DNA from 4 places in the Neorhizobium sp. USDA 3394 genome. Region 3 is predicted to be linked to each of the others. Evidence: riboswitches for the same ligand, from Rfam matches in the RefSeq annotation. Region 3 holds a riboswitch; each other region holds the start of a gene.
What was found. Region 3 has a riboswitch for thiamine pyrophosphate ahead of thiB (thiamine ABC transporter substrate binding subunit). Riboswitches for the same ligand answer to the same signal wherever they lie in the genome.
Positions count from the first base shown of each region.

Region 1 (3,529 bases), 3.0 Mb from region 3:
CGATGTCGCCAAGCTCGTCGATTTCGATTGGGACGTGATCAATGCCAGCCGCGCCAAGTGGCAGGCGAAATACGATCGGGAGATCGCGGGATGAACCGTTGGATCGGGCCGGCGCTTGCAGCGCCGGTCACCCTTTGGCTGCTTCTGTCCTTCGCGGCGCCGATGTTCGTGGTCCTCGTGCTCTCCCTGCACGAGTATCCCGATCCTTTCGGCCCGCTGTTCCTGGCGCCGTCGATCGCCCAGTTCCGGGACATCGTCTCCGACAGTTTCTATTTCGGCGTCGTTTCCGAAACCATCCTGCTCGGCCTCGGCGTTACGGTGATCACCGCGCTTCTCGGTTATCCGCTCGCCCACTGGCTGGCGCGGATGCCGGTAAAATACCGCGCGGCCGCGTTCGCCGTCATCCTCATTCCGCTGCTCACCAATGTCGTGGTGCGCTCGCTCGGCATCATCCTGCTGCTTGCGCCGGAAGGGCTGATCAATTCGGTCACCGGCCTCGTAGGCATTCCGCCTGCGAGATACATGCTGTTCACCCATGGCGCGGTCGCGGTCGCGCTGGCGCAGGTGTTTCTGCCGTTCATGGTGCTGGCGCTTTACGACAACCTGCAGAACACTTCGCCGCGCGTGCATGAGGCGGCCCAGAGCCTTGGCGCGTCTCCGGCGGTCCGGTTCCTCACGGTGGACCTGCCGCTTTCGCTGCCGGGCCTGCGGTCCGGCGCCATCATCGTTTTCCTGATGGCGACCACGGCCTATGTGTCCGCTTCGCTGCTCGGCGGCAAGAAGGTCTGGACCACAGGTATGCTGGTGTTGCAGGAGGCGATCAAGAACCTCAACGCACCGCTTGCCGCAGCACTTGCGATCATCATGACGGTGACCGGTCTCGCGTTTGCGGCGCTCTGCGCCTATCTCCTCAACCGCCTCATGCCGTGGCTGAAGGGCAAGCCCAGCAATCCATGGAGCATTCCGCGCTGGATCGTGCCGGTCATCGACATTCTCGGGCCGCTCGTTTCGAAACTGCTGCTCGCCACCTCGCTGCTGCTCCTGCTGCTGCCGCTGGTGCTGGTCTGCATCCAGAGTTTCAACGACGTGCCGCAGGCGACCGCGTCCGGTTTCCGCGGCTTCACGCTGAAATGGTACGAAGCGGTGTTCTTTGCGGGGACCTATGCGGATGCCTTCTGGGTGTCGGTGCAGCTTGCCGTCACCTCGATGCTGGTGGCGCTTGCGCTCTCGCTACCGGCGGCGTTTGCGCTCGCCCGTTATCCGTTCAAGGGCCGCTCGGCGCTTCTGACCTTCTGGCTGCTGCCGATGTCGCTGCCGCATGTGGCGATCGGCGTCGGCATGCTGCGGCTGCTGCAGATCTACCTGATCATTCCACCCTTTTTCGGCCTCGTGGCAATCCACGTGATCGTCATCCTTCCCTTCGCCATCACGCTTCTGACCACCTCGGTCATGGGGCTCGACCGGGCGCAGGAAGAGGCGGCGGCGAGCCTCGGGGCAAGCCCTGCGCGGCGGTTCTTCCTGATCATCATGCCGGGTCTGGCGCCGGGACTGTTTGCTGCCGGCATCGTCGGTTTCCTCCTGAGCTTCGGCGAGGTGACGGTGACGAGCTTCCTCACCACCGCCCGCCTGACGACGCTGCCGGTCCGCATCTATTCGGAATCGACCTTCAGCCTGGAGCCGACGGCGCATGCCATCTCGGCCGTGCTGATCGTCTTCACGGTCATTGCGCTGGTGCTGGTGGGCCGGGTGGTCCGTCTCGACAGGCTCTACGCACGCTGAATTGGAAACGATGGCGGGCCGGCCGGACCGCTTGACAGGCATACTGAAAACCGACAGTTATCGTCCCATTCCGAGGGGAGCATCTTGACGATGCTGAGATGGCGCTGAGCCGGACCCTTGAACCTGATCCGGGTCATGCCGGCGTAGGAACGGAAATAGGCGTCATCCGACGATTTTTCTCTTCTCCGCTTCACCTGGATCTCCGTGATTGAGCTGATCTGGAGATCGACCGATGACATTCATTCTTTCCGTTGTCCCAAAAGGATATCCAGCCGTCGCGTCTGGATTCGACGCGTAGCATCATGCGCGCCTCCCACGCGGTCATCGGCCTCGTCTTGCTTGTCGCCCTCTGGCAAGCGGGCGTCTGGCTGTTTGCTCCGCCTCGCTATATTCTGCCGTCTCCCATTGCCGTCGCGTCCGCCTTTCTGCGGCAGCCCGGCTTCCTGCTGCAGAACAGTCTCGTCACGCTGACGGAAATCGTCTTCGGGCTGGTGATCGGTGCTGGTCTCGGGATCGCCACCGCCTTCGGTGTCGCAGCGCTGCCGCGGCTCGGCCGTCTGGTCTGGCCGATGGTGCTGATCCTGCAGGCCTTTCCCGTCTTCGTGCTGGCGCCGATACTGGTTCTGTGGCTCGGTTTCGGCCTCGCCTCGAAGGTGGCGATGACGACGATCATCATCTTCTTTCCGGTCGCCTCCGCCTTTGCCGACGGTCTTCGCCGCACCGATCAGGAAATCCTCGATGCCGTTTCGCTGGAGGGCGCCTCGCACTGGCAGACGCTGGTGTCGATGCGCGTGCCGCTGGCGATCCCGAGCCTCGTCTCGGGCCTCAGGGTCGCAGCCCCGCTGGCGCCGCTCGGTGCCGTCGTCGGCGAATGGGTCGGTGCGTCGGGTGGCCTCGGTTTCGTGATGGTCCAGGCCAATGCGCGCATGCAGACCGATACGGTGTTCGCGGCCATGACCATACTCGCCATCCTCACCCTCATTTTGCGGCTTCTCATCGACCGGCTGACGGCCGGTCTCGCCCCCTGGGCCAGCGAAGCCGATCCTTCATCCCAATCTGCATCAAGGAGTTCCGTTCGATCATGATCCGTATCCTCACCGCCTCCGTCATCGCGCTCGCCAGCTTGGCCGCGCCCACGCAGGCGGCCGACAAGCTGAGCGTGCTGCTCGAATGGTTCGTCAATCCGGATCACGCGCCGATGGTCATCGCCCAGCAGCGCGGCCTGTTTTCCGATGCGAACCTCGATGTTGAGCTGATTCCGCCGTCCGACCCTTCTGCGGTGCCGCGCCTGGTCTCCGCAAGCCAGGCGGATATCGGCATCCACTACCAGCCCAATCTCTATCTCGACCATGAGGCGGGCCTGCCGCTGGTGCGGTTCGGCACGCTGGTCGAGACACCCTTGAACACCGTGACGGTGCTGGCGGACGGTCCGATCAAGAGCCTCAAGGACCTGAAGGGCAAGAAGGTCGGCTTCTCCGTCACCGGTTTCGAGGATGCCATGCTGAAGCGCATGCTGGCCTCGGAAGGCCTGTCCAACAACGATGTCGAGCTGATCAACGTCAACTTCTCGCTGTCGCCGTCGCTGATCGGCGGCAAGGTCGATGCGACGCTCGGCGGGTTCCGCAACTTCGAGCTGACCCAGATGAAGCTGGAAGGCCATGCGGGCCGTGCATTTTTCCCGGAAGAGCACGGCGTTCCGGCCTACGATGAGCTGATCTTCGTCACCCGCCGCGATTCTGCCGCCGACAAC
Region 1 is NZ_JBWCDU010000001.1:1,141,679-1,145,207, forward strand. Features, by position in the region: gene ACZ9EJ_RS05410 (ABC transporter substrate-binding protein) at 1-94, shown strand, start outside; gene ACZ9EJ_RS05415 (ABC transporter permease subunit) at 91-1,779, shown strand; TPP riboswitch at 1,843-1,946, shown strand; gene ACZ9EJ_RS05420 (ABC transporter permease) at 2,082-2,864, shown strand; gene ACZ9EJ_RS05425 (ABC transporter substrate-binding protein) at 2,861-3,529, shown strand, end outside.
Region 1: linked by a shared signal. The riboswitch ahead of ACZ9EJ_RS05420 (ABC transporter permease) and the one ahead of thiB (thiamine ABC transporter substrate binding subunit) in region 3 are both predicted to bind thiamine pyrophosphate.

Region 2 (3,529 bases), 170 kb from region 3:
CAGCCGAGCAGGCTGGTGTCCGGTTTCTGAACGAGCAGCATGGTCGACGTATTGCCGAGGATGCGGTCGTTGGAAATCATCAGCTGGGCGGAATGCGCGTCGCGCAGATGCCGGCCGAGACTGTAGGGCGTGCCGTTCTTGTAGCCCATGATGCCGCAGATGATCATCGCCTGGTTGATGATGGTCAGGATCGTCTCGGAAGAGGCCAGCTTGACGTTGTTCATGGCGATCGAAAAGGCCATGGACGACAGCTGGTCGTGATCCGCCTTGGCATCCGCGTAGATCCTGAGGCCGGAGAGGATGCCGGCCTTGAGGAGCTGCAGCAGGTTCGAGGCTTCGGCCAGCCTCAGTGCGCCGGGCGGCTGGGTGCCGCCCGCCTTGCGGGCGGCGGCGCGCACGAAGGCCTGGGCGCGCAGTACCGCATCGGCGGCGATCCCGTACCAGACCGCGCTCCAGAGGAGATGCGAGGTGGCGAGCATCGACTGCGCCGCGATCTCGGCGAACGGCTTTGGGAAGATCTGGACGGACGGCGCTTCACCCCTGAAGAGGAAACCGTCGGAGCAGGTGCCGCGCATGCCGAGCGTATCCCAGTCGACGGTCTTCTGCAGGCTATACTGGCCTTGCTTGAAGACGGTCATGACCTGGTCGGTCGGTGCGGCCTTCTCGTTGGAGCGCGAGGTGACCATGATCGCATCGGCATGGGCGCCGTAGGAAATCACCGTCGCGTCCTTCGTCAGGCGGCAGGTGTCGCCCTCGACCTCGATCGCGCAGATGGAGTTGCGCATATTGCCGCCGATGCCGCCCTCGGTCGTCGCGGAGGCGACGAGAAGCTGGCGGCCGGCAAGCTCGCGCATGAAGTCCCTGTGCCATTCGCTGTCGCCACCGTGCTCGACGAGGCTCGAAACCTTGATCTGGTGCATGGCGAAAACCATGGCGCTCGCGGCGCAGGCCTGTCCCAGGATGGAGCAGACCTCGGCGATCTCGGTGATCGAAGCGCCCTCGCCGCCGAACGCGGCCGGGATCTGGATACCGATCAGGCGCTCGGCCCTCATGGCATCGACGGCCTCGCGGGGGAAGCGGCCGTCATGGTCGACACGGTCGGCAAATTCGGCCGCTACGGTTGCCACGCGGTGAGCGCGGGCGCTCAGGCTCATGTCGGCGGCAAAGGCAGGGAGGCTCATCTCAAGCGGCCTCGCGCGCTTTCAGGATATGCGAAACCGTCTGCTCGATCGCCGCTATGCTGGCGAAGGACTTGCGGTTCAAAAGGCTGTCGGGAAACTCGATGTCGAAGGCCTCTTCCAGGCCCAGCATCAGTTGCACGGACGCAAAGGAGGAGAGGCCGGCCGCATAAAGATCGGCGCCGTCTTCCAGCTCGGTCACAGCGACCGGAAGGCCGCCTACCCGTGTGAGCAATTCGCGAATGGTCTCGTTCATCTCGACGTCTCCGGATCGTTCGAATTCTGCGTTCATCGCTGGAGACTTTACTACGCAGGAAAGCATAAGATTCCGGTAATAAACGTCGTGAAGTTAGGGATGCGGGATTCCGTAAAATCCGATCGATTACCATCGGCATGGCCCGGCTTGACATCAACGGCCCGCGGGTTTCTGATGGCGCCATTCACCAGGGGGGTCCCGCCAAGGGGCTGAGATACTGCTGGTCGGACCGGCTTTGGCCGGCCGAGGCGCAGTGACCCGTTGAACCTGATCCAGTTCATACTGGCGTAGGGACGGTGCGGGCGCTGCGGCAGCGAGGATGGGAAACCGTCCTTCGGATTCCGGGGTGTTTTTCCATCATTCCAACACTGGAACTGGGTCTCCAAACGTCAAACCTTGGAGCCTTGAGCCATGAATATCGCAACCACCAAGCTTACCCCGGTCGTCACCACCGGCCCGCTTCCCGCTTCCATGAAAGTCCTGAAAGCAGGAACGATCCATCCGGACATCCGCGTGCCGATGCGTCAGATCGCATTGCATCCGACCTCCGGCGAACCGCCGGTCACCGTCTACGATTCTTCCGGTCCCTACACGGTGGAAGGTGCCGCGATCAGCATCGACGCGGGCCTGCCGCGCCTGCGTGAAAACTGGATTGCCGCCCGCCGCGATGTCGAGGCCTATGAGGGCCGCATCGTCAGGCCGGAGGATAACGGCTTCGTGTCCGGGAGCCACCTGACGCCGGAATTCCCGGTCCGCAACCAGCCTTTCAAGGCGAAGGTGGGCAGGGCCGTCACCCAGCTCGCCTATGCGCGGGCCGGCATCGTCACGCCGGAGATGGAATTCGTCGCCATCCGCGAGAATCTCGGCCGGCAGGCGGCCAGCGAGCCGCTCATCCGCGACGGCGAAAGTTTCGGCGCCCATGTGCCGGACTTCGTGACACCCGAGTTCGTTCGGCGCGAAGTCGCGGAAGGCCGGGCGATCATTCCCGCCAACATCAACCATCCCGAATCCGAACCGATGATCATCGGCCGGAACTTCCTGGTGAAGATCAATGCCAATATCGGCAATTCGGCCGTCACCTCGTCGATGGCCGAGGAAGTCGAGAAGATGGTCTGGGCGATCCGCTGGGGCGCCGATACGGTCATGGACCTGTCGACCGGCCGCAACATCCACAATATCCGCGAATGGATCATCCGCAATTCGCCGGTGCCGATCGGCACCGTGCCGCTCTACCAGGCGCTCGAAAAGGTGAACGGCATTGCCGAGGACCTGACCTGGGAGGTCTATCGCGACACGCTGATCGAGCAGGCCGAGCAGGGTGTCGACTATTTCACCATCCATGCGGGCGTGCGGCTCGCCTATATCCCGCTCACCGTCAACCGCGTCACCGGCATAGTCTCCCGCGGCGGCTCGATCATGGCCAAGTGGTGTCTGCATCACCACAAGGAGAGTTTTCTCTACGAGCATTTCGAGGAAATCTGCGACATCGCCCGGGCCTACGACGTGTCGTTCTCGCTCGGCGACGGCCTTCGCCCCGGTTCGATCGCCGATGCCAACGATGCGGCGCAGTTCGCTGAACTGGAGACCCTCGGCGAGCTGACGAAGATCGCCTGGGCGAAGGATTGCCAGGTGATGATCGAAGGCCCCGGCCATGTGCCGATGCACAAGATCAAGGCGAACATGGACAAGCAGCTCGCCGTCTGCGGCGAGGCGCCGTTCTATACGCTCGGGCCGCTGACCACCGATATCGCGCCGGGCTACGACCACATCACGTCGGGCATCGGGGCAGCCATGATCGGCTGGTTCGGCACCGCCATGCTCTGCTACGTCACGCCCAAGGAACATCTCGGCCTGCCGGACCGCAACGACGTCAAGGTGGGCGTCATCACCTACAAGATCGCGGCGCATGCCGCCGATCTCGCCAAGGGCCACCCGGCGGCGCAGGTGCGCGACGACGCGCTGTCGCGCGCCCGTTTCGAGTTCCGCTGGGAGGACCAGTTCAACCTCTCGCTCGATCCGGAAACGGCGCGTTCGATGCATGACGAGACGCTGCCCAAGGAGGCGCACAAGGTGGCGCATTTCTGCTCCATGTGCG
Region 2 is NZ_JBWCDU010000001.1:3,947,617-3,951,145, forward strand. Features, by position in the region: gene ACZ9EJ_RS19470 (acyl-CoA dehydrogenase family protein) at 1-1,181, opposite strand, end outside; gene ACZ9EJ_RS19475 (acyl carrier protein) at 1,183-1,434, opposite strand; TPP riboswitch at 1,614-1,746, shown strand; gene thiC (phosphomethylpyrimidine synthase ThiC) at 1,846-3,529, shown strand, end outside.
Region 2: linked by a shared signal. The riboswitch ahead of thiC (phosphomethylpyrimidine synthase ThiC) and the one ahead of thiB (thiamine ABC transporter substrate binding subunit) in region 3 are both predicted to bind thiamine pyrophosphate.

Region 3 (3,529 bases):
GACCTGAACCCCGAGGACACGCTGTCCCATTATCTGACGGACGGCCGCGGCGAGACGCTGCTGGTCAACGGCGAGCAGCGGCATGTCGCAGGCTACATGAAGGACTTCCTGTTCCAGCCGGAACAGATCAGGACACCGATCAAGAACCTGTCCGGCGGCGAGCGCGCGAGGCTGATGCTCGCCCGCATCATGGCCCGGCCTTCCAATCTGCTCATCCTCGACGAACCGACCAACGACCTCGACATCGAGACTCTGGACCTGCTGCAGGAAATCGTCGCCGGCTACACCGGCACCGTCATCCTCGTCAGCCACGACCGCGACTTCCTCGACCGCACCGTGACCTCGACCATTGCCCCCGCCAATCCGGACGCACCGGATGGCCGCTGGATCGAATATGCCGGCGGATACTCGGATATGCTGGCGCAGCGGAAAGGCGCGCAGGAAGAACGGCGCCGTGCGGAAAAGGCCGACAAGGCAAGGACCGAATCTTCGGCACCCACCGCTGACGTCCAGAAGGGCAAAGGCAAACTTTCCTACAAGCAGAAATTCGCGCTTGAAAACCTGCCGAAGGAAATGGCGAAAGCCGAGGCCGAGATCGCCGCCCGCGAGAAGAAGATGGCCGATCCCAACCTCTTCACCAAGGATCCCGCCGCCTTCAACAAGCTGGCCGCTGAGATGGAAAAGCTTCGCCAAAACATCAGCAAAATGGAAGAAGAATGGCTCGAGCTCGAAATGCTACGTGAGGAAATCGAGGGCTGATTTTAGATTTGTTAAGCTTAACAATTAGTTAGCTATAAAAATATTTGTCGCGGACCGGAACATATGATGTCCCGAGACGTTCTGGGTATGAATAGTGGTCGAAATGTCCCGGAGACGGATCGGCCTGCCGGGAACCGATCAACCGAATGGGGACATCCAATGCTGACAAATGTTACGCGTCGTCGGCTGGCCACTGAGGCGATGAATCAGAGAGTTATGATTGTCGAAGACGAGTTTCTGATCGCGCTCGATGTGGCTGAGACGATCGAAGCCATGGGCCTCAAAGTCGCGGGTTTTGCCAATGCCCGCAAACACGCCCTCGCACTCGCCGCCTATGCCGATATCGCCCTGGTCGATGTCAATCTTTCGGACGGGCGAACCGGTCCTGAGATCGGCCGCGAGCTTGCCGAGCAATACGGCATTACCGTCGTATTCATGACGGGTAATCCGGACGACGTGAAAGCCGGCGTCAAAGGCTCGCTCGGCGTCCTGACGAAACCGGTCATGCCCGATGTCGTCGAGAAGACGATCGACTACGCCGTTGCCAACCGGCTCGGCGGCATGGCGATCGTGCCGCGTGAACTGAAAGTTTTTCCGCAGAACCACTGAGCATGTTGCTCCCGTAGAATTCGCCTTGAGCCGGTCGCAGACCGCCTCTTGCCAGCTATCTCCCTCGCCGCTAAATCTGATCCTGCTCTAACGGGGTGCCGCGCGTTTTCGTGCGGCTGAGAGGCCTTTGGCCAACCCGCGGAACCTGATCCGGTTAACACCGGCGGAGGGATTAGACGGCTCTTCATCAGCGCCTATTCCCCTTTGTCACCAAAACGAGGAACGCTGATGCGCAGCATCATTCTTTCGATATTCGCGGCCACGGCCGCCTTTTCCCTGTCCGCGCCCGCCGAAGCGCAGGAAAAGACGCTGACCGTCTATACCTATGAGAGCTTCATCTCCGATTGGGGTCCAGGACCTAAGGTCAAGGAGACCTTCGAAAAGACCTGCGCCTGCAAGCTCAACTTCGTCGGCGTCGCCGATGGCGTGGCGCTTCTCACCCGCCTGAAGCTGGAGGGTCCCGGCACCGACGCCGATATCGCGCTGGGCCTCGATACCAACCTGATCTCCGAGGCGAAGGCGACCGGCCTGTTCGAGCCGCATGGGCTCGACGCCTCCGGGGCCAAGGTGCCGGGCAATTACAGCGACGACACGTTCATTCCCTACGATTACGGCCATTTCGCCGTCGTCTACGACAGCCAGGCAATGAAGAGCCCTCCGAAAAGCCTCAAGGAACTGGTGGAGGGCGATCCGGCACAGAAGATCGCCATCGAGGACCCGCGCACGTCGACGCCCGGCCTCGGCCTGCTGCTCTGGGTGAAATCGATCTATGGCGACCAGGCACCGGAGGCCTGGGCCAAGCTCCGGAAACGCGTGCTGACCGTCACGCCAGGCTGGTCGGAGGCCTATGGCCTGTTCACCAAGGGCGAAGTGCCGATGGTGTTTTCCTACACGACCTCGCCGGCCTATCACATGGTCGAGGAGAAGACGGACCGCTACCAGGCCGCCTCCTTTTCCGAAGGACATTACATCCAGATCGAGGTCGCCGGCATGCTGAGGGGGGCGAAGGACAAGGATCTGGCGAAACAGTTCCTGAAATTCATGGTGTCGCCCGCATTCCAGGACGTCATCCCGACCACCAACTGGATGATGCCGGCCGCCAAGACCTCCCAGCCGCTCCCCGACGCTTTCAACAAGCTGGTGCAGCCGACCAAGACTTTCCTGATGGGGTCGGACCAGGTGGCCAAGAACCGGCAGGCGTGGATCGACGAATGGCTGACCGCCATGAGCATGAACTGATCCCATGCTGACGCGAGCCGAGCGGAGACGCGGGATAGGCTGGGGGCTGCTGAGCCTTGTCGGAATCGCCTTCTTCGTCGGCATCGCAGTCGCCGCCCTTCTCTCCTGGGACGCCGGTGACACCCAGAGCCGGCTGTTCACCGCCTATACCTGGCGAATCCTGCGCTTCACCCTGCTGCAGGCGGTTCTTTCGACGCTGCTGTCGGTCATCTTCGCGCTTCCCGTTGCTCTCGCGCTTGCACGCCGCCCAAGCTTTCCGGGCCGAGTATGGGTCATCCGGCTGATGGCATTGCCGATGGGCCTGCCGATGCTGATCGGTGCGCTCGGCCTGATCGGCATCTGGGGACGGCAGGGAGTAATGAACAGCCTGCTATTGAAACTTGGACTCGAACAGCCGATCAGCATTTACGGCCTTTCCGGCATATTGCTGGCCCATGTGTTCTTCAACCTGCCGCTCGCCGCAAGGCTGCTGCTCGCGGCACTGGAACGGTTGCCGGCGGAATATTGGCTCCTCTCCTCCAGCCTCGGAATGAAACCGTTTTCCGTCTTCCGTTTCATCGAATGGCCCGCGGCGCGGCGCGTCATTCCCGGCATCGCCGGCCTGATCTTCATGCTCTGCGCCACGAGCTTCACGCTCGTCCTGGTGCTCGGCGGCGGGCCGGCCGCGACGACGCTCGAGGTCGCGATCTATCAGTCGCTGCGTTTCGACTTCGATCCGCCCCGCGCGATCGCGCTGTCGCTGCTGCAGATCGGCACGACGGCGCTGATCCTGGTCGCGATTTCGCTTTTCCCGGCGCCAGACGATAGCGGCATCACGACAGGCCGGGCCACCCGCCGCTTCGACGGCCGGACAGTGCCGGCGCGGCTCTGGGACACGCTCGCCATTCTGCTCGCGACCGCCTTCCTGATCCTGCCGCTCGCC
Region 3 is NZ_JBWCDU010000001.1:4,117,816-4,121,344, reverse strand. Features, by position in the region: gene ACZ9EJ_RS20165 (ABC-F family ATP-binding cassette domain-containing protein) at 1-759, shown strand, start outside; gene ACZ9EJ_RS20160 (response regulator) at 919-1,368, shown strand; TPP riboswitch at 1,450-1,557, shown strand; gene thiB (thiamine ABC transporter substrate binding subunit) at 1,597-2,607, shown strand; gene thiP (thiamine/thiamine pyrophosphate ABC transporter permease ThiP) at 2,612-3,529, shown strand, end outside.

Region 4 (3,529 bases), on a different contig from region 3:
ACCAATGGATGCCGGTGGCGTCGGCCAGCACATCCGGGCTGTCCTCTCCTTCCAGATGGCCACCTTTTACCAATACCGCCTTCGGGCCGATCGTCAGCAGCCGCCCAGCCTGGACCGCCATCTCCTCTCGGGTCGTGGCGACCGTGTCGCCGAGCAGCGCTGCCGCTTCCGGCAGGTTGGGGGTGACGACGGTGGCGAGCGGCATCAGCTTGTAGGTGACGGCGTCCACCGCGTCGAGCGCCAGCAGCGGCGAACCGCCCTTGGCGATCATCACCGGATCGAGCACGATCGGCACGGTATCGCGGTAGGGACGGAGTGCCTCGGCAACCGCTTCGGCGATCTCGGCATTGGCAATCATGCCGATTTTCACGGCATCGACCCGCACGTCGAGAAAGATCGCGCGGATCTGGTTTGCGACGAAGGCTGCGGGCACTGCATGCACGCCGCTGACCCCTTGGGTATTCTGGGCGGTCAGCGCCGTCAGCGCCGCCATGCCATAGGTGCCGCGCGCCGCGAAGGTTTTCAGGTCCGCCTGGATGCCGGCGCCGCCGGAAGGGTCCGAACCGGCTATCGACAGGACATTCTTGATGCTCACGTGCGTGCCCTTTCGATTTCCGCGGCGATCCTGCGGGCTGCGGCCCGCGGATCGGGCTGGCCGCAGATGGCGGAGACGACCGCGATGCCCTTTGCGCCGGCGGCGAGTGCAGGTCCGGCATGTTCCGCCTTGACGCCACCGATCGCGACCGCCGGAACCGGCGCCATGGCCGCGATGCGCGCAAGCCCGTCGAAACCGATCGGCTGCTTGTGGTCAGGCTTGGTGCTTGTCGCAAAGACGGGACCGATGCCCACATAATCAACGATCGACGGATCCACCCGCCGCGCCAGGTTCTCGGTCTCGACCGAGAGGCCGAGGATCATGCCATGGCCGACGCGCTGCCGCGCCATCACGGCGACCATATCGCTCTGGCCGACATGCAGGCCTTCGGCGCCGATCGCGATCGCCGCTTCCACGTCGTCGTTGATGATCAGCGGCACGCCGGTGCCTGCCAGAACCGCCTTCAGCGCACGGCCGGTTTCGATCATCTGCGCTGTGTCCGCCTGCTTGTCGCGGAGCTGGACGATGGTCGCGCCGCCGGCGACCGCCAGCCTTGCCGTCTCGACCATGCCGATCTCCCGGCAGAGATCCGGATCGAGGACGAGATAGACGGAAAGATCGAAGGTCTTTTTCATGCGGAAACGATCCTTGCCTTGGCATCGAGTGTCTCGCCGGTCAGCGCCGCGAGACGGTCGAGGAAGATCGGCGAGAAGAAGCCGGGCCCGGAGGCGGTGAAGGCCGCTTCCTCTCCCGCGACCGCGAACATCGCGAGTGCTGCGGCCGTCGCCTCGAAAGGATTGTCCGTGCTGGCCGCAAAGGCACCCACAAGGCAGGTAAGCGAGCAGCCGAGCGCGGTGACCCGCGGCATCAGGGCCGAACCACCGAGGATGCGGGCCGAACGCCGACTGTCGGTGACGAAATCCACCTCGCCGGTAACGGCCACCACGCAGCCCTGCCGCCGGGCGATGGCGATGGCGGAGCCTTCGGCCGCCGCGACGCTGTCGCCGCTGTCGACGCCATGGCCGCTCGACTGGCTGCCGGCCAGCGCGATGATTTCCGATGCATTGCCGCGGATGACGGTAGGTCGCAGTTCCATGAGCTCGGCAAGTGCGGCGCGGCGATAGGCGGTGGCATAATGGGCGACGGGATCGAGCACCCAGGGTTTGCCAGCTTCGGTGGCGGCTTCGGCCGCGGCCTTCATGCCGGCCAGGAAATCCGGCGACAGGGTGCCGATATTGATCGTCAGGGCCGAGGCGATGCGGGCGAATTCGCCGGCTTCTTCCTTCGTGTGCACCATGGCGGGGGAGGCGCCGGCCGCAAGCATCACGTTGGCGGCGATGTTCATGGCCACGAAATTGGTGATGTTCTGGACGAGCGGATTTTTCGCGCGCATCGCGGTCAGCAGCTGGCCGGGGGTCTCGCTAAGGGGCATTGTCGTGTGCATGTCTGCCTCGTTCGGCGGGGCAGGCGCGGGGCGCGGTTGTCAGCGCCCGGACGACTCCCTCCGCCAGCATGATCTGGTTCAGGTTCTAAGGGTGCTTCTCAGCCCGGCTCTGCCGGACGCCCCTGTCTTCACCATGGCTTACAGCAAAGATAATGCGCTTCGCCAGTGATTTTTTCTGATTTTGGGCCTTGCAGCTCTAGTCGCTAGAGGTTGTAGAGACGAGGCTCGGTCCAAACGGGAAAGAGACGATGAGCGCGACGACACAGGCACGATACAAGGTTGGCGGCATGGATTGCGCCAGCTGCGCGACGAAGATCGACACCGCGGTGCGCCGCATGCCGGGCGTCGAGGACGTGTCCGTTTCGGTGGCTTCGGGCACGATGACGGTGAGGCATGACGGGACCGGTGATCTTGTCGCCATCGAGAAGAAGGTCGTGGGGTTGGGTTATTCGCTCAGGGCTTTGGGAAGGGGCAAACTCCCGATCACCCCCATTGAGGGGGAGATCCGCGGGACGCACGACCACGACCACCATCATCACGCCCATGATGGCGCGCACGATCATTCCCCTCACGACCACGGCTCTACCGAAATTGAAGGCCTGCACGGCCACGATCACGGTCCGATGGAGGGACCGTGGTGGAAATCGGCCAAGGGCCGATTGACGATCCTGGTCGGTGTTGCGTTGGCCGTGGCTTACGGGATCGGCCACCTGCTGCCGGCCTATGACGCTTACATTTTCACGGCCGCGATGCTGATCGGCCTCGTGCCGATTGCCCGTCGCGCCGTCATGGCCGCATTTGCCGGCACGCCGTTTTCCATCGAGATGCTGATGACGATCGCCGCCGTCGGTGCTGTTGTCATCGATGCGTCGGAAGAGGCGGCGGCCGTGGTTTTCCTGTTCCTGATCGGCGAACTGCTGGAAGGGGTGGCAGCCGGCAAGGCGCGGCAGAGCATCCAGAGCCTGACGGCGCTGGTGCCGAAGAACGCGCTGCTCGAAGAGAACGGCCGGGCCCGTGAAGTGCCGGCCGAGAGCCTTGCCGTCGGCGCGATCATCCTCGTGCGTCCCGGCGACCGCATTTCAGCGGACGGCATCATCATTGCCGGCGAAAGTGCAATCGACGAAGCGCCGGTGACGGGGGAAAGTACGCCGGTTGCCAAGGGTATCGGCGATACGGTGTTTGCCGGCACGATCAACGGCGATGCGGCCTTGCGGGTCCGCGTGACGGCCGCCGCCGAGGACAATACCATTGCCCGCGTGGTGCGGCTGGTCGAGGAGGCGCAGGAGAGCAAGGCCCCGACCGAACGCTTCATCGACCGGTTCTCCCGCTATTACACGCCGGGTGTCGTCGCCGTTGCGGCTTTGGTCGCCATCCTGCCACCGCTTGTCGGCGGCGAGTCCTGGAGCGAGTGGGTCTATAAGGGCCTGGCGATACTCTTGATCGGTTGCCCCTGTGCTCTGGTCATCTCGACACCGGCGGCAATCGCCGCG
Region 4 is NZ_JBWCDU010000002.1:1,802,342-1,805,870, reverse strand. Features, by position in the region: gene thiD (bifunctional hydroxymethylpyrimidine kinase/phosphomethylpyrimidine kinase) at 1-595, opposite strand, end outside; gene thiE (thiamine phosphate synthase) at 592-1,230, opposite strand; gene thiM (hydroxyethylthiazole kinase) at 1,227-2,027, opposite strand; TPP riboswitch at 2,078-2,173, opposite strand; gene ACZ9EJ_RS30090 (heavy metal translocating P-type ATPase) at 2,288-3,529, shown strand, end outside.
Region 4: linked by a shared signal. The riboswitch ahead of thiM (hydroxyethylthiazole kinase) and the one ahead of thiB (thiamine ABC transporter substrate binding subunit) in region 3 are both predicted to bind thiamine pyrophosphate.